One region of the Sphingobium sp. WCS2017Hpa-17 genome, then DNA from elsewhere that is predicted to be linked to it. Evidence: riboswitches for the same ligand, from Rfam matches in the RefSeq annotation. Region 1 holds a riboswitch; the other holds the start of a gene.
The links. Region 1 has a riboswitch for thiamine pyrophosphate ahead of RQH62_RS21750 (TonB-dependent receptor domain-containing protein). Riboswitches for the same ligand answer to the same signal wherever they lie in the genome.
Positions count from the first base shown of each region.

Region 2: linked by a shared signal. The riboswitch ahead of RQH62_RS20945 (DUF2065 domain-containing protein) and the one ahead of RQH62_RS21750 (TonB-dependent receptor domain-containing protein) in region 1 are both predicted to bind thiamine pyrophosphate.

Region 1 is NZ_JAVTIV010000025.1:22,409-35,079, reverse strand. It holds gene RQH62_RS21780 (nuclear transport factor 2 family protein) at 1-522, shown strand, start outside; gene RQH62_RS21775 (NAD-dependent succinate-semialdehyde dehydrogenase) at 528-1,955, shown strand; gene RQH62_RS21770 (amidohydrolase family protein) at 1,959-3,014, shown strand; gene RQH62_RS21765 (MFS transporter) at 3,011-4,615, shown strand; gene pnuC (nicotinamide riboside transporter PnuC) at 4,612-5,178, opposite strand; gene RQH62_RS21755 (phosphotransferase) at 5,178-6,287, opposite strand; gene RQH62_RS21750 (TonB-dependent receptor domain-containing protein) at 6,291-8,585, opposite strand; TPP riboswitch at 8,620-8,730, opposite strand; gene RQH62_RS21745 (lysozyme inhibitor LprI family protein) at 8,877-9,278, shown strand; gene RQH62_RS21740 (hypothetical protein) at 9,280-9,822, shown strand; gene RQH62_RS21735 (DUF3772 domain-containing protein) at 9,826-12,186, opposite strand.
Region 2 is NZ_JAVTIV010000022.1:83-5,796, reverse strand. It holds gene thiC (phosphomethylpyrimidine synthase ThiC) at 390-2,324, opposite strand; gene RQH62_RS20945 (DUF2065 domain-containing protein) at 2,336-2,743, opposite strand; TPP riboswitch at 2,799-2,909, opposite strand; gene RQH62_RS20940 (hypothetical protein) at 2,948-3,232, shown strand; gene RQH62_RS20935 (prolyl oligopeptidase family serine peptidase) at 3,229-5,334, shown strand; tRNA gene RQH62_RS20930 (tRNA-Met) at 5,548-5,624, opposite strand; partial or broken rRNA gene rrf (5S ribosomal RNA) at 5,695-5,714, opposite strand, start outside.

The DNA of each region.
Region 1 (12,671 bases):
TTCCAGGCGCGCTTCACCCATGGCACGAATGGGCCGATCGACGGCTTCCTGCTGGATCATCCGCAATTGCAGGATATCGTCGATATCGCTCCCGACGGCGTCACCGCCCATGCCCGCGCCCGATCCATGATGCAGGCCGGCCGGCACAAGGACTATACCGATCCGTCCAACCCCATGCTGGGAGCCCGCCAATGGTGGGAAGGCGGCATTTACGAGAACACCTACAAGAAAGTCGACGGCATCTGGCGCATCCAGATCCTGAACTATATGCCGCAATGGCATGCCGATTTCGACAAGGGCTGGGCCAACACGCCGGCCGAATATGTGCCCTTCCCCAAGATCACCTATCCCGAAGACCCGACCGGTCCGGACGAACTGATCACCGATCACTGGCTGTGGCCGACGCACAAGCTGGTGCCGTTTCACATGCCGCATCCGGTGACGGGCAAGGAAATCGTCGCCGAACGCTGGCAGGGCGATATCGACCGCGAGACGGCGGCGCGCGAAGCGGTGAGCGCATAAGCGCCATGGCCTATCCCGACCTCTATCTGATGATCGACGGCCAACGGCTGTCGGGCGGAGGGCGACGCACTCACAAGGTCGTCAACCCCGCCACCGGCGCGGCGCTGGCCGAGTTGCCGCTCGCCGACGCGGCGGATCTGGACGCAGCGCTGGCGGCGGCGCAGCGTGGCTTCCGCCGCTGGCGCGACTCCACGCCGCAGGAGCGCGCCGCCGTGCTGCAAGGCGCGGCGCGATTGATGGTCGAGCGGCAGGAGGAACTGGCCCGCATCGCCACGCTGGAACAGGGCAAGACGCTAGCCGAAGCGCGCATCGAAGTGATGATGAATGTCGGCCTGTTCAACTTCTATGCCGGGGAGGTGTTTCGGCTTTACGGCCGGGCGCTGGTGCGCCCGGCCGGCCAGCGATCGACGGTGACGAAGGAGCCGGTCGGCCCGGTCGCGGCCTTCGCGCCGTGGAATTTCCCGCTCGGCAATCCCGGCCGCAAACTGGGTGCACCGATCGCGGCGGGCTGTTCGGTGATATTGAAGGCGGCGGAAGAAACGCCGGCCAGCGCGCTCGCCGTGCTGCAATGCCTGCTCGATGCCGGCCTTCCCGGCGATGTGGCGCAGGCGGTGTTCGGCGTGCCGGATGAAGTGTCGCGCCATCTGCTGGGATCGCCCATCATCCGCAAGATGAGCTTCACCGGCTCCACTATGGTCGGCAAGCATCTGGCGAAACTGGCGGCGGAGGATTGCAAGCGCACGACGATGGAACTGGGCGGCCATGGCCCGGTGCTGGTCTTTGCCGACGCCGACATCGACAAGGCGCTCGATACGGTGGTCGCGGGCAAATATCGCAATGCCGGACAGGTGTGCGTATCGCCGACCCGCTTCATCGTGGAAGCACAGGTGCATGATCGCTTCCTTGCCGGCTTTATCGAGCGCGCGAAGAAGGTGGTGGTCGGCGATGGATCGGCGCCCGGCAGCATCATGGGGCCAATGGCCAATGCCCGGCGGCTCGACGCGATGGGCCGGCTGATCGGGGACGCGGTGGCGAAAGGTGCCCGTCTGGAAACCGGTGGCGAACGGATCGGTAACGAGGGCTATTTCTACGCGCCCACGGTTTTGTCCGGTACTCCGCTGGACGCCGCCATCATGAATGAAGAGCCGTTCGGGCCTGTCGCGCTGATCAACGCCTATGCCGATGAATCCGCCATGATCGCGGAAGCCAATCGCCTGCCCTATGGGCTGGCCGCTTATGCCTGGACCAGCGACGTCGCACGGCAGCGCCGGGTGTCCCGCGAAATAGAGGCCGGCATGGTCGGCATCAACACCGCGATGATCGGCGGATCGGACTCGCCCTTTGGCGGGATTAAATGGTCGGGTCATGGCGCGGAGGATGGGCCGGAGGGCATCGACGCCTGCCTCGTCACCAAAGCCATACATGAAGGATAAGCGATGACGCATGACCTGAAAACCGGCGGCGATCGCGGATACCTGCGCATCGCCACCGAAGAGGCGTTTGCCACGCGCGAGCAGATCGACGCCTATCTGCGCATGGTGCGCGATGGGACGGCGGACCGGGGCATGGTGTCGCTCTGGGGCTTCTACGCGCAATCGCCGTCGGAGCGGGCGACCCAGATTATCGACCGGCTGCTCGACCTTGGCGACCGGCGGCTGGCGGACATGGATGCGACCGGCATCGACGTGGCGATCCTGTCGCTGACATCGCCGGGGGTGCAGCCTTTGCTGGATATCGCCGAAGCCAAGGCGATGGTGCGCCGCGCCAACGATCATCTGGCCGATCGTTGCGCCGCCTATCCCACCCGTTTCGTCGGCATGACCTCGATCGCACCGCTCGACCCGGACTGGTCCGCCGCCGAAATCCGGCGCGGCGCGCGCGACCTCGGCTTCAAGGGCGTGATGGTGAACAGCCATAGCCAGGGCGAATATCTGGACGATCCCAAATTCGACACGATCTTCCGCGCGCTCGCCGATACCGACCAGCCGCTCTATATCCATCCCTCGACCCCGCCCGACGCGATGATCGGACCGATGCTGGAGGCGGGGCTGGACGGCGCCATCTTCGGCTTTGGCGTGGAAACGGGGATGCATCTGCTCCGCCTCATCACCATCGGCATTTTCGATCGCTATCCGGATCTCCAGATCATCGTCGGCCATATGGGGGAGGCTTTGCCCTATTGGCTCTATCGGCTCGATTATATGCATCAGGCCGGCGTGCGGTCGCAGCGCTACGAACGGATGAAGCCGCTCAACAAATCCATCCATGACTATATGCGATCGAACGTCTGCGTCACCACCAGCGGCATGGCATGGGCGCCGGCGATCCAGTTCGCGCAATCCGTGCTGGGGGAGGATCGGGTCATGTATGCGATGGACTATCCCTATCAATATGTGGCGGACGAGGTGCGGACCCATGACCTGCTGGACATGTCCGACACCGCCAAGCGCAAGCTGATGCAGAGCAATGCCGAGCGTGTGTTCCGCCTGTGAGAAGCACCGTCCCCCCACGCAGTACCGCTTATTATGCGCTCGCGCTGGTCGCCGGCACGAACCTCGTCAGCCTGCTCGACCGCAACATCCTCGCCATTCTCGCGCCGGCGATCAAAGCGGATCTGAAGATCGGCGACGCGGAGATGGGGCTGCTCTATGGCACCGTCTTCGCGCTCTTCTACGCGCTCTTTTCCCTGCCGCTGGGACGGTTGGCAGACGGGTGGATACGCACGAAGCTACTCGCCATCACCATCGGCTTCTGGTCGCTGGCGACCGGTGGAGCGGCCTTTGCCACCGGCTTCTTCACGCTGATGCTCTCACGCCTGTGCGTGGGGATCGGTGAGGCTGCGTCGCAGCCGGCCGGCACCAGCCTGACCTATGATTATTTCCCACGTGAAAAGCGCGGCATGGTGATGGCGGTGATGGCCGCCGCGATCGCCATCGGCCTTGGCGGGTCGCTGATCATCGGCGGCGTCGCGGCGCAATGGTGGGATGCGCGCTATGTAGCAGGCGCGGCACCGCTGGGCCTGAAGGGCTGGCAGTTCGCCTTCGCCGTCGCAGCAACGCCCGGCTTCCTCATCGCTTTCCTGATGAGCCGGCTTGCCGAGCCGCAGCGCGGCGCGATCGACGGCATCCCGACCCCGCCCGATCCCCATCCCTTCCGCGCTAGCCTATCCGTGCTGTGTGCGGTGACGCCGGGATTTCACTGGCTGAGCCTTGCGCAGGCGCGCGCCAGTGGGCGCGACTGGCTCCGTAACCTTGGCGCACTGCTGGCGATCGTCATCGCCGTGATAGTGGCGATCCGCTGGGCCGAAGCCTTTTCGCCGCGCCCGCCACTAATGCTGGGCGGGGTGGCGATCAGCCCGCATGCCGTGCAATGGAGCGTCATCGGCTTCGGTGCCTTCGTCATCATCAATCTGATGCATAATCTCAAAGGGCGCGATCCGGTCGCCTTTGCGCTCATCACTCGCAATCCCTCGCTGCTGCTGTGCATCGCGGCAGGGTCGCTACAGGGCGTCATCAACTATGGCGTGATGGGCTTCACACCCTCCTTCCTGATGAAAAGCTATGGCCTGTCGCCCGCCGATACGGGGATGCAGTTCGGCCTGCTCTCCGCAGCGCTGGGCGTGGTCGGTCCGCTGCTGGCAGGCCCCTTGTCCGACCGGATCGGCGCGCATCGCCTGTCGCGCCGCGTCTGGGTGGCGCTGTTCGCCATGGGCCTGTCGCCGCTGATCGCCTTGTGGGTCTATCGCGCGGGGGATGCCAGCGGTTTCTACATGCGCTTCACCCTCTACAGCCTGATCCTGACCATGTGGATGCCGCCGCTTTACGCCGTGCTGTTCGAACAGGTGTTGCCGCGCATGCGCGGCCTGACCGTCAGCCTCTATATCGTGGTGTCGACCATCTTTGGCCTGGGCATCGGCCCCTATGCGGTGGGGATGATCAGCGATGCGCGCGGCGGCGACCTGGCCGCCGCGATCCTGTCGATCAACTGGGTGGCGCCGCCGCTGGTGCTGCTGCTGCTGATCCTGCTGTGGCGGGTGGAGCGCGACCATGCCGGCCTGCTTCCCCGCGCACGGGCGGCGGGGGAGGCAATCTAACGGTCCGGCACGGCGGAGATGCGCCGCCAGCGCTGATATCCCAACACCGCCAGCACGATCATTGCGGCATAAAGACCGGCGGTCAGCCACAAATTCTTGAAAGCGAACATGCCAACATAGACGATATCGACGACGATCCAGAGCAGCCAGCTGGCCGCATGGCGCCGCGCGGTCCAATATTGGGCGACCAGGCTGAAACTGCTGAGTGCTGCATCCATCCACGGCAGCGACGCATCGGTGAAGCGATGCATGATCCAGCCGATCGCGAGCGCGCCGACGGCACCTGTCGCGAGGCCGATGGCCGCCCGCGCGCGCGATAATGGAGCCACTACGACCTCCCCCGCCTCTTCGCGGCCCCGCGCCCAGACGATCCAGCCATAGAGGATCGCGAGGCCGAACAGCGCCTGTAATAGCATGTCGGCATAGAGGCGCACATCGAGGAAGATTTTGAAATAGAGCGCGCAAGCCAGCAGGTTGACCGGCCAGCATAGCATCTGCCGCTTGGCCGTGAGCCATATCCCAAGGAAGCTGACCGCGACGGCAATGATTTCCACTGTCGACATCAGGCCGGCGCCTCTTGTTTGAAGCGTCGCAGGAAATTCTGCCCCGCAGCGCACAAGAACCACTCGGCATGGCCGATCAGATACTCCTGCCAGGCGACGGTGGCCTGATCTGGATCGCCCACGATCCCGGCGAAATAGTCGATTTCCGACAAAGCAAATTCGACATGGACCAGCGGCAGCAGGTCAACGAGCGCGTTGATATCGACCGGTAGAACCGTGCGATAGCCATCCAGCATTGCGAGCGCCGCACCAACATCGCCGATTGCCGCCTCCTGCCCCAGATCCAGCCAGCGGAAGCCGGTGCGTTCGATCGCGGTGGCAAGGTCATGGAGCGCGCAGGTCCGTGTCGCCAGCCCGAAGTCGATGATGCTGGCGACCTGTCCTTCCGCCGTCCAGAGCAGGTTGGACGGATGCCAGTCATTATGGGTCCAGAGCGGCGGCTGGTCCGGCACCTCTTTGCCCAGCGCCACGAACAGGCGCACCAGTTCCTGCCGCCAGTTCTTGTCCGCCAGCCAGCCGGCCAGGGCCGGGCGGGCAGCGATATAAGCCTCTGCCGCCGCCAGCGGATCGCGCGCGGGCAGGATGGTGAAACTGGCGATCAAGGCATGATCGCCCCGCGCGAGCGCCGCGTAACCCTGCGCCGCCCGATGCAGCCGCGCCAGCGCCATCCCCGCTTCCCGCGCATGACCCGGCGTCAAGAACGGCGTCCAGGACTGACGGTCGCGATACAGGTCGATGCCCGGCGCGGCGCGATGCAGTTCATAGGTCCATGCGCCCAGCGCGATCGCGCCCGCTCCGTCGTCCGCCGCCACGACCTGCGGCGCCGACAGCCCGCCCGCGCGCAGATGCGCCATGAACTCCTGTTCCTCTGACAGCGCGTCAGGGGTCCGCAGTCTCTGATGATGGCGCTTCAGGAAATGGATGCCCCGATCCGTCTCGACCAGCGCCGCCGCCGAGAAAGGACGCGGCGAATGCCAGTTGAGGTCGATCAACCGGCCCGCCGCCGGAAACCGAGCCAGCACAGTCTGCGCCTCCGCCCATGTGATGGCGGGCCATGTCGGCGCCTCCAGCGCCGTCCCCATGCCATGCACGAGATGCCCGCCACTCATGGATCAGAAGGCCCGCGACAGTGTCGCCACGAAGGCGCGTCCGCTGCCGATATAATAACTGGGCGCCGATCCCGCGATCAGCGTGCCGTTGCGACCGATCGTATCGCGCGCATTGCTGCTGATCGCGTATACACCCGACAGGACGCGCGGGTTGGTGACGTTGATCGCATTGAGGCGCAGATCCATGGCGTTCGCGTCGATCAGCCCGGCCAGATGCACGCCGATCGCCAGGTCCAGCGTGGCATAGCCCTTGATGCTCTCGTCATTCATGAAAGTCGCATATTGGCGCCCGACATATTTAAGCGCGCTGCTGCCGAACAGGCGACCATCATCATAGGTGCTGCCAAGGCCGAACTGGAAGCGCGGGGCCGATACAGCCCGCTTGCCCTTCGTCGGCAACAGGTCGCCGCCCACCAGCAGATCATCGTCCAGCCGCGTGTGCAGATATTCGCCCGATGCATAGAGGCTGAATCCCTTGAACGGGCGATAGTCGATTTCACCATCCAGGCCATAGCTGGTCTGGCTGCCGCCATTGATGGTCGAATTGACCAGCGCGCCGCCGCTATTGACCACCGTCGCGACCTGACGATTGCGGAAATGATAGTGGAAGGCGGTCAGCGAGAAGGACAGGCTGGGCCCGATATAGCGATAGCCCAGCTCCTGCGCGACGCTATATTCATTCTTGAGCGCTTCCGTGCCCTGACTGACCAGTTCGCCGCCATAATAGCTGTTGTAGAGCGCAAACTCGTTGGGCGTACGGAAATTGGTGGTGATATTGGCGAACAATTGCTGCCGATCGTCCAGTTGATAATGGACCGCCGCGCGCGGCAGGGCGGCGAAGCTGTCGACATGCACCTTCGACTGCGGCCCCGGCAGATAGTTGCGGCCGTTGCGCAGCAGGCTGACGCCCTTGAACCCGACATCCATGGTCAGACGTGGCGTGATCGCGATGCTATCCGCCAGAAAGAAGCCCTTGGTCACGGTGACGGTGCGCTGGTTCTCATAAGCGAGCAGCCGCCCATCGGCGGTGCGGATCGCCTTGTCCTGATAGCCCCAGGCATCGACCGGCCGCCCGTTCGTGTCGATCGAGGTATAGCTTTGCGTCACGCGGTCGGTGCCATAGTCGAACCACAGGCCAACGGTGATGCTGTGCATGCCCGCCTGCAAGGTGAACTTGCTGACATCGCCGACGCGCCTTTGCTTGCCGGTCCAGTTGCCGAGCACGGTCGCGATGCCATCCACCGCACCTGGCAGCGCGATCGGCTGCGTCAGTTCCTCGGTGCCAAGGAAATTGCCGGTGGTCGCCAGTTGGGTGCCATAGGGCGAATTGCCATGTCCCATCTGGAGATAGGCGCTGCTGTCGAAGGTCAGGCTGTCGCTCAGCCGGATATGTACTGGCGCGGCGAAATAAAGGTTGCGGAACGGCGCGCGATAGAGGCGCCAATAGCTGGTATCGCCGTCCGTGTAGCGCTCCGTGAAGTTGAAGCCGCGGCCGCTCGCCTGCCAGTCCGCCATGGTGGGGCTGGGATAGGTGGAGGTGATGGCGTCATTATAGGAGACGGCCAGGCTGGCGCGATTGCCCTCGCCCCATTCGTGCAACAGCTTCGCGTCGATATGCTGGCGCTTGTCATAGCCCGCCCCGCGCCAGTTATCCGCGCGGTTGTTGGAATAGGAAATGAACGCCTTGAGGCCGCTGTTGCCGATCTCTCCGGTATCGAACCGCAGGAAGGCACGCCGCTGGTCGTAAGAACCGACCGACAGATTGACCAGCCCGCCCATGGCCGCCTTGGGATCGTTCAGCGTCAGTGACAATGTGCCGCCCGCCGCCGCCACGACCGGCGCGTCGATGTCGGCCGCGCCCTGCGCCAGCGCGATCTGCCGCACATTTTCGGCGTCGGCGAATTGCGAGGGATAGGCATAATAATAGCCGATATCATTCTGCGGCGCACCTTCCAGCAACACGCCGATCTGGTCCTGCCCCAGACCGCGCAGCGTCAGGCTGGAGGTAGTGGACAGGCCATAGGGGTCGCTAGACGACACATTCGCGCCCGGCAGCAGGTTGACCAGTTGGAAGGCATTGAGTGTCGGCGCCTGCTTGCTGATGAAGGCTTCGGCGATCGAACTGACCGCCTTGGGCGCGCTCTGGTCGGGCAGCAGGCCCTGCGGATCGGGATAGCCGGTGACCTCTATGGTCGCGCGATCCTGTTCATCACCCTCTGCCGCCAGCGCGGCGGGTGCCGCAAATAGCAGCGCGGTCGCCAGCGCAACCCGTCCAATAAAAGCCGTATCAATCGTCATCGTTTCACGTCCACTCCACGCGGAGGGACTGACGAACGCGCCGCCTTGCCCTCCCTACGCCGGTAATCAACCGGATCAGGTTCAGCGGGTCGTGGTCTGCGGACCACCTCTCAGCCGCGCATAAGCGGCCCCCCGGGGATGCGCCCCTCTAGAGCGTGGAATGCGACCTGAAAAGTCTTATTGATGCGGCATGGTTCGGCCCGTCCGATGAAATCGCTGCAAAGCGATGGATTTCCCTGCAATATCCGCGATATGCTACCTGTCTGGCTCCATGAAGGGGATGAACCGTCCATGCGCTTTCTCACCGGCCTGTCGATAGGCCTTGCCACTATCGGCGCCCCCACCCTGCCCATTTCGGCCGCGACTCCGGCGTCCAGTTGCGACAAGCCCGGCACCGGATTCGACAGCGTCTATTGCGAGCGCCAAGTCTTCATGCAGGCGGATACCGAGCTGAACAGCATCTACGCCAAATTGCGCACCCATCTGTCCACGGCCGATCGCCTGACCTTGCGAGACGGACAGCGCGCCTGGATTCGCCAGCGTGACCGCCAGTGCAGCCTGAACGAGGAAGGCGGCGTGCGCGTCAATATCGGTTGTGCCCGCGACCAGACGATCCAGCGCACCAACTGGCTGAACGATCGCCTGCGCGAATGTGTCAGTTCAGGCTGCCGTTCGAGCAAATTGGGCGAATAGCGTGCTCCGCCGCCTGGGGCTGGTCGTCAGCTTGCTGTCCCTGTCAGCCTGTTGGAGCGGCCTGCCATTCTTCACGCCGGCCGACGCCGTTCCGACGATCCCGGACGGCCTCTATCGCATGGCAGAGACGGATGCCGGCGCGACGGAGGGAGAAACCATCCGCATCAGCCGCCAGCCGGACAACAGCCTGCGCGTCGAGGGCGGGGATCATCCGATGCGCGCGCTGACGGTCCCACTCGACAGCAGCCGCCCGGACCTGTTCATCCTGCAATTGCAGAAGCTGAACCCGGCCGATGCCGACCGCGCGCCCAAGGCGATGTACATGCTGCTCGATATGACCGGGCACACGCCCCGGATCGGTATCCTGCCCTGCGACGGGGAAACGGGGGCGCTCGTCACCCGGCAGGGCGGATCCGTCGCGCGCGATCCGCAATCCGCGGCCAGTTGCACCTTCCCCAGCCGCGCGTTGCTGCATCAGCAGATGCGGGCTGTCGCCGGCCACCCGCTGCACGACCGGATCATCCTGATGAAGGTCAGCGACTGAGCCTCAATCCGGGCGGACCATATTAATCAGTTCCATGCGCTGGGGTACCGTGCCGATCTCGATTCCTTCCTCGCGGAAGCGACGCAGCAGAACGGTGAGGACATTGCTGCGAGCACCATAGGCGGCACGCGGGCTGGCGACATGGGCGAAGCTGTTGAAGAAGATGCGGCCGTCCGCGATAGAATCGATGAATACCGAATAGGCCGGCTCCGCCAGCACGGCCGGTTCGTCGGCATAGGTCGCCAGCACGATCGCCCGCACCTTGTCCGCATCTGTTTCGATCGGCACAGAAAACTGGATTTGCATCCGGCCTAGCGGACTCGCCAGCGTCTTATTGAGCACCGTCTTGGTGATGAGTTCGGAATTGGGCACGATCAGGGTCGAATGATCCGGCAACTGGATCTCGGTCGATCGCACGCTGATCCGCTTCACATCGCCCTCATCCTGGCCGACGCGGACCAGATCGCCGATTTTGATTGGTCGTTCGGCGAGCAGGATTAGCCCCGACACGAAATTCTGCGTGATCGCCTGAAGGCCAAAGCCGATGCCGACCGACAGCGCCGACAGCAGGATGGCGATGCGCTCGATCCCGATGCCGAGTGACGCCAGCCCCCAGATCACCGCCAGCGCAATGCCGACATAGCGGGCGACCAGACTCACCGAATTGCGACCGCTGCCATCAAGGTCGGTGACCGGCAGATAGCGCCGCTCCAGCCAGCGCATGAAACCGCGCACCAGCGCCAGACCGATCAGCAGCACCACTATGCCGCGCAGGATCGCACCGGGCGAGATGGCGACGCCGCCGACCTCGAACCCCTGCGCCAGCGCACCAAGGCGGCTGAACAGACTGGCGACATTCCCCGCGCCAAAGGGCGACAACAGCATCGAGAACCCAAGCAGCAGCACCGCCAGCCGCAACAGCCCCGACAGCAGGACGCCGAACTGCTCGACCGCGCTGCCGCGCAGGCCAAGGCTGCGGACCAGCGCCATGCCAAAGCGGCTGGACCGGTCGAATATCGTCGTCGCCAGATCATCGATCGCCGCCATCAGCAGATAGACCGCCGAACCCAGCACCGTTGCCCAGCTCATCATCTGCAACAGGAAGAGGCTGAGGGTGAAATAGCCGAGCAGCAGGCAAACCGCAGCCACCGCGACCACGATCCATGCCACAAGGCTAATGAGACCGCTGACGCTTTCCTGACGCTCACCCTCTTCGCCATCCTCCTTGGCGGCGCGCAAATGCGCCACCGTGACCAGAACTGCGCTGACCAGCAGGATATGGAGCAGGGCGAAGGCCGCCTGAGTGGCTTCCTGCGCCGCCTTGCCCACGCCGGCCGACGCATTGAACTGCGCATAGAACACGCCGAGGAAGGCCAGCAGCGCTAGCAACAGGCTGTAGGGGCGCAACTTCGTCGCGCCATTATCGCTGATCGCCGCGATCCGCCAGGACGGGCGGCTGCGCATCAGCAGGGCGCCGAGCACGGAAAAGGTAAAGCCGCTAAAGGCACAACCGCCGACGAATGCGCCGAGCAATGGCTCCCACCGATCCGCGACCAGGCCGGACCAGCGCAATCCCTGCGCGATCGACAGGGCCGCCAGCAACGGCGCGAAAGTGCCGACCGCCACCCGCCACAGCGCGTAGGTGGAACGCCGGACCCGCCGTCCCGGCACGCCCTCGGTCAGCATCCGTTGCCCCATATGCCGCGCTGCGACCTGCCCCGGCCCGACGATCAGCAAGGCCAGCAGCAGACCCGCCAGCGCATGCCATGGCCGATGATCGCGCAGCGCCTCTGCGGCCTGCGTCCGGCCTGTCTCCAGAAAAGCCGTCACGCGCCGCATGTCGCGGGGGAAGGCATCGCCAAGCCCGGACCAGAAGCCGGGCGACAAGGGCGATGGCGAACGAGTCGATATTTTCTCGCTGAACTGCTCCGCCTCGCTCCGTTCGATCTCGTCGGCCAGTTGCTGCGCCTCGACACCGATCAGGTTGCCGCGCTTGATCGCCGAATCGATTGCGGACCGCTGCCGCGTCAGGGCCGCACGCTGCCGCTTGATGTCGGGTGCTTCGCTATTGCCCGCCGCAACGGTGCCCAGCCCCGTCAACTTGGCATCGAGCAGGGCCAGTTGGTCCTGCAAGTCGCCGGCGGCATCCGATGCAGTCGTCCTGGCCGCCAGTATTTTTGCCAGCAGCAGCTTGCGATCGCCGGCATCCATCCGCGTGTCGAGGCTCTGATCGACCGAGCGCACATCCTTTTCCGCCTGTGCCAGCCGGGTTGCCGGATCAGTCGCCGGGTCCGCCTGCGCCCCCGCCGGGCCAGCCAGACCAAGGCTCAGGGCCAGCAGCAGAACCACCATCAGGGCATGCATATGCCGTATCGGATCAATTGCCTGATCGTGTCGGAACAAGGACCACCCATTTTCTGCGCAAAACTGTGGCCCTCTCTATGGCCGGCGTGGGTTTAGGTCCACAGCGCGCAGGTATAAATCGGGTCAGGCGGGCGCGACACGACGCAAAAGCCTCTCCCTTCGCGGCATCGCGTCGTCAGCCGGCAGCCCCCTAGCCTGTACCACTTGCTGGTCGATCACGCCGAACGGACTATCCAGCATCTCCGTCCGCACCCGGTCGCCGAACCGCAGAAAGCGCGTTTCCAGTTTGCCGCCGGCGATTATCTCTATCGCGCGGCGCTCGGACAGGCAGGAGGAACCGACCGCGCCATAATCGGCATTGGAAACGGTGCCAGATCCGATTTCGCCATGTTGCGGCCGGCCTTATGCCCTTCCCAGATGAGCGAAGTGTCGCCCGTTTCCTTCACTTTCTCTAAGGACAGGCAGGGCCTGCGCCAGACTCAGGA
Region 2 (5,714 bases), on a different contig from region 1:
GATATCCATGGCGCAACGAATTCTGATCATCAGTTACGATTAACTTCCATTGAACTTCTTGAACTAAAACGGCCTGTAGATCTGCTTCCTCCGGGAGAATGTGTTTCAGTCAGACTTGGAAAAATAAGCGGAGACAAAGCCGAAATCGGCCTTTGCTTGCAATCATCCTTAGACCAAGAGGAGCTAGGAATGATCGGCGCTGACACACGTGGATGCGTCCGCTTTTCAGCAAAGTTTTATGTCGGTTGTGACGATAAGAACTCGTATCGATCATTCTCGCTCGAATTTCGACCCGATAAGGATGAATGGGCCGCGTCATTTTTCGAGGACTATACGAAAGAGTATCTCGATGGCTTGACGCGACCGAAGCCTAGCTAAACACTGACTTCTCAATCATGCTCCCTGCCGCCAGCGCCCATATAGAGTTCGCTGCCGGTAGCCTTGAACAGCCTGCTCATCTCTTCCATGCCTTTCAAGGCCGCAGCCTTGCTGGCCTCCGCCACTTCCGCGCCGGTCAGGCCCGCTTCGAGGAAGCCGTCGGCGGGCTGGTTCTTCTTTGCGGCAAAGTCGCGCACTTCCTGCGTGATTTTCATCGAGCAGAATTTGGGGCCGCACATGGAACAGAAATGGGCGCTCTTGGCGCCTTCGGCCGGCAGGGTCTGGTCGTGATATTGTTCGGCCGTGTCGGGATCGAGCGAGAGGTTGAACTGGTCGCGCCAGCGGAATTCGAAACGGGCGCGGCTCAGCGCATCGTCACGGACCTGCGCGGCCGGGTGTCCCTTGGCAAGGTCGGCGGCGTGGGCAGCGAGCTTGTAGGTGACGACGCCGACCTTCACATCGTCGCGATCGGGCAGGCCAAGATGCTCCTTGGGCGTGACGTAGCAGAGCATCGCCGTGCCGTACCAGCCGATCTGCGCCGCGCCGATGCCGCTGGTGATATGGTCGTAACCCGGCGCGATGTCGGTGGTGAGCGGCCCCAGCGTGTAGAAGGGCGCTTCGCCGCAGACTTGCAGCTGCTTTTCCATATTCTCCTTGATCTTGTGCATGGGCACATGGCCCGGCCCTTCGATCATCACCTGCACATCCTGTTTCCAGGCGCGGTGGGTCAGTTCGCCCAGCGTGTAGAGTTCGCTGAACTGCGCCTCGTCATTGGCGTCGGCGATGGAGCCGGGACGCAGGCCGTCGCCCAGCGAATAGGCGATGTCATAGGCCTTCATGATCTCGGTGATCTCGTCGAAATGCTCGTAGAGGAAGCTTTCGCGATGATGGGCGAGGCACCATTTCGCCATGATCGAACCGCCACGCGAGACGATGCCGGTGACGCGCTTGGCCGCCATCGGGATATAGGCAAGGCGCACGCCGGCATGGATGGTGAAATAGTCGACACCCTGTTCGGCCTGTTCGATCAGCGTGTCGCGGAACACGTCCCATGTCAGGTCTTCGGCGATGCCGCCGACCTTTTCGAGCGCCTGATAGATGGGAACGGTGCCGATCGGGACCGGCGAATTGCGCAGGATCCACTCGCGGGTGTCATGGATGTTGCGGCCGGTGGACAGGTCCATCACCGTGTCCGCGCCCCAGCGGATCGACCAGACCAGCTTGTCGACTTCTGCTGCGACGTCGGAGGCGACGGCGCTGTTGCCGATATTGGCGTTGATCTTCACCAGGAAATTGCGGCCGATCGCCATCGGCTCCGATTCCGGATGGTTGATGTTCGACGGGATGATGGCGCGGCCACGGGCGACTTCATCGCGGACGAATTCGGGGGTCACATAATCGGGGATCGATGCGCCCCAGCTTTCGCCGTCGCGGACATAATCCTTCAGGCGGGCACGGCCCAGATTCTCGCGCTCCGCGACATATTCCATTTCCGGGGTGATGATGCCGCGGCGGGCATAGTGCATCTGGCTAACATTGGCGCCAGGCTTGGCGCGCAGCGGGCGCTTCACCACGTTCGGGAAAGGCTGGACGCCGCCACTCCGGTCCGGCCCCTTGAGCCCATTATCCTCCGGCTTGATCGCGCGCGCGTCATAGTCCTCGACATCGCCGCGCTCGCTTATCCAGTCGCGACGCAGCTGCTGGAGGCCCGCCATGATGTCGATGCGCGCGTCGGGATCCGTGTACGGCCCCGAAGTGTCATAGACGCGCACCGGCGGCTCGCCGCTGCCCGGCTCCAGATGAATTTCGCGCATGGCGACCTTGCGCGGGCCGACATGAATCTTCTTCGAGCCACGGATCGGACCAGTAGTGACGTTCATTGCGGCCTGCCGGCCGAAGAAGCCTTCGGCTTCGGGCATCTCGGTGCGGGCGGGGACATCTGCCATGGATTTGCCTTTCAGACGATGATGGTGGCGCGGCCGGTGAGGCCGGCGAGGAAAAGGAGGATGCCGAGGATGAGCACGATGCTGGCCCAGACGCGGATGAAGCCGGTCGACCAGTGGCCGATGCGGATGAGCGGGCTGGGCACCGCAAGCAGGGTCGCGCCCTCGATCAGCGCGACATAGCCGATCAGGCTGACCATAATGGCAAGCGGGTCGGTCCAGATGCTGTGGATCAGGACCAAAGTGCCGCCGACCGCAAAGACCGCGAAGCCCAGCGCCACGACCAGTCCTGGCGACCGGTTGAGATCGTCCATCACCGCCCGCCAGCGCGACGGGCTGGCCAGCCCGCCAAGGCCGACGACGATCATGTAGAGGCCGAAAATCTCGGCCAGGCGCAGCGTCAGAACGGAAATCGTATCCATGGGCCGCCTCTCTTTCGTCTCTTTTCAAAGACGCAGGGCGGACGCGGTTTGCAGATTACACAAGCCGTTCCCTCCCTACGCCGGTGTCAGCCGGATCAGGTTCAACGGGTCGTGGCCACATCAGCCACCTCTCAACCGCCTGTGTGCGGTCCCCCGGGGATGCTGGACAGGATAGGGGCGAAACGGCACAAGGTCCAGCAGCTTATGTTCGATACCCCGCCCCCCGATCTTTCGACCAAGGCCTGGCGTCATGAAATGCGCATGGTCGCGGTACGGCCGCGCCGCTGGGGGCTGTGGCTGCTGACGCTGGGTTTCCTGCTGGTCATGGCGCCCGCCGCCTTTGGGCTGCATAGCCTTTGGGGCTGGTCGCCCAGTCTGATCGGGAGCCTGTTGATGCTGGCGGCGTTACCTTTGCTGGTCGCGGGCGCGCTGTTGCGGCGGCGATATCGGCGGGGGCGGATAATGCCGCAAAGGGGAAATAGCCCATGAAAAGGATGATGTTGCTGGTGACTGCCGCGATGCTGACCGGGGCCGGTGCGCCCCCTGCCCCCGCTCCCGCCCCGGCGGATGATCCCTTCATCTGGCTGGAGGACTGGACCGGCCCGCGCGCGATGCAGTGGGTCGAAGCGGAAAACAAGGCGACCCTCGCCGCCTTTCAGAATGATCCGCGCTATGCCGGCTATTACCGGGACGCGCTCGCCATCGCATCGGCCAAGGACCGGATCGCCATGCCGATGCTGATCCACGGCCGCGTCTATAATTTCTGGCGCGATGCCGATCATCCGCAGGGTATCTGGCGCTACACGACCGAAGCCGACTATGCGACCGATGCGCCGCACTGGACGACGGTGCTGGATCTGGACGCCCTGTCGAAGGCGGACAGCAAGAAATGGGTGTGGAAGGGTGCGACCATCCTCGATCCCGAGGAGCGGCTGGCGCTGATCAACCTGTCGGACGGCGGCGAGGATGCGGTGACGCTGCGCGAATTCGACCTGGTGTCGGGCGCGTTCGTGCAGGGCGGTTTCGATATTCCCACCTCCAAGCAGAATGAAGCGTGGCTGGACAAGGACTCTCTGCTGCTGGCCCGCGACTGGGGCGAAGGCAGCATGACCAAGTCGGGCTATCCCTTCGTGGTGAAGCTGGTACAACGCAGGCAGCCCTTGTCGGCGGCACGGGAAATCTATCGGGGCGCGGCCAGCGATCAGGTCGGCACCTTCCCCATGCTGCTGTCCGACGGATCGGGCAATCGCGCCGCCTTCCTTTATCGTGGCGTCACCTTCTTCGGCAACGAAACCTATCTCGTCACGGGCGAAGGGGTGAAGAAGCTCCCTCTGCCCGCCAAAAGCCAGTTGCTGGGCATGGTGCAGGGACAGGTGCTGATCCAGACCAGCGAAACATGGAAAAGCGGCGGCGTCACCGTGCCGGCGGGATCGCTGGCGGCGGTGCCGTTAAAGGCCTTGGAATCAGGTGCCACACTGGCCCCTCAGATCCTGTTCGCGCCCAATGCGCGCCAATCCATTGACGGCGTGACGGCGACGAAGAGTCGGGTGATCCTGGCGATCAACGACAATGTGCGCGGGCGGGTGCTGGTCCTGACGCCGGAAAAGGACAAGTGGACAGCCACCCCGGTCACCCTGCCCGACAACGCGACCATCTCCATTGCCAGCGCCACCGACAAGAGTGATGCCGCCTATCTGGCGGTCGCGGGCTTCCTGGCGCCGACGACGCTGTGGGCGATCGACGCCGCCAATCCTGCCCCACGCCAGGTGAAGGCGATGCCCGCGCGCTTCGATGCGTCCGGACTGGTGGTCGATCAACATGAAGCGACATCGACCGACGGCACGAAAATCCCCTATTTCATCGTCCATCGCAAGGACATGAAACCCGATGGCAGCACTCCGACGATCATGACCGCCTATGGCGGTTTCGAGGTGCCGATGACGCCCAGCTATGCCGCGATTACCGGCAAGCTGTGGCTGGAGCGGGGCAACAGCTTCGTGCTGGCTAATATCCGCGGCGGCGGCGAGTTCGGCCCGGCCTGGCATGAGGCGGGCCTGAAGACGAAGCGCCAGATCATCTATGATGATTTCGCGGCCGTGGCGCAGGATATCTTCGCGCGCAAACTGTCCTCGCCCCGTCGCTTCGGCATTTATGGCGGGTCGAACGGTGGTCTGTTGATGGGCGTGGAGTTCAATCAGCATCCCGACCTGTGGAACGGGGTCGTCATTCAGGTGCCGCTGCTCGACATGATCCGCTATGAGCAGATTGCGGCGGGTGCATCCTGGGTGGATGAATATGGGAGCGCTTCCGTGCCAGAGGAGAAAGCCTTTCTCCAGACAATTTCGCCCTATGCGAATATCCGCAAGGGAGGGACATATCCCACGCCTTATATCTGGACCACAACCAAGGACGACCGTGTAGGACCGCAGCATGCGCGCAAGTTCGCGGCGCGGCTGAAGGACTATGGGCTGCCCTATCATTTCTATGAAGATACAGCCGGCGGCCATTCGGGCGACGCGGATATCGAACAGGGCGCGCGGTTGCAGGCGATGCAGATGGTCTATTTCAGCCAGCGTCTGGAGGGAGACTGAGCCTGGCGCCGGGCGGTGCCCCCTCTGGAGAGCGCATATAAACAAAAAGCCCGCCAGATTGGCGGGCTTTTTGTTTATTACGAAAGCAGGATTTGAACCGACGACCGTCAGTTCATGCGTCTGACGAGACGGAGGCACAAAAGGCAGTCCCCGGGGGGGGAACTACCCGACTGCTGACGTGATTTGTGATGTCTAATTGGATTAGCGACCTCTTGGTTGCGGGAGTAGGATTTGAACCTACGACCTTCAGGTTATGAGCCTGACGAGCTACCGGGCTGCTCCATCCCGCGCCAAGAAGGCGCGACCGGAGGTCGCTGGGTTGTGGATGGGTTTTAGATCGATATATGCGCGAGCTGCAATGCCTGGCGACGCCCTACTCT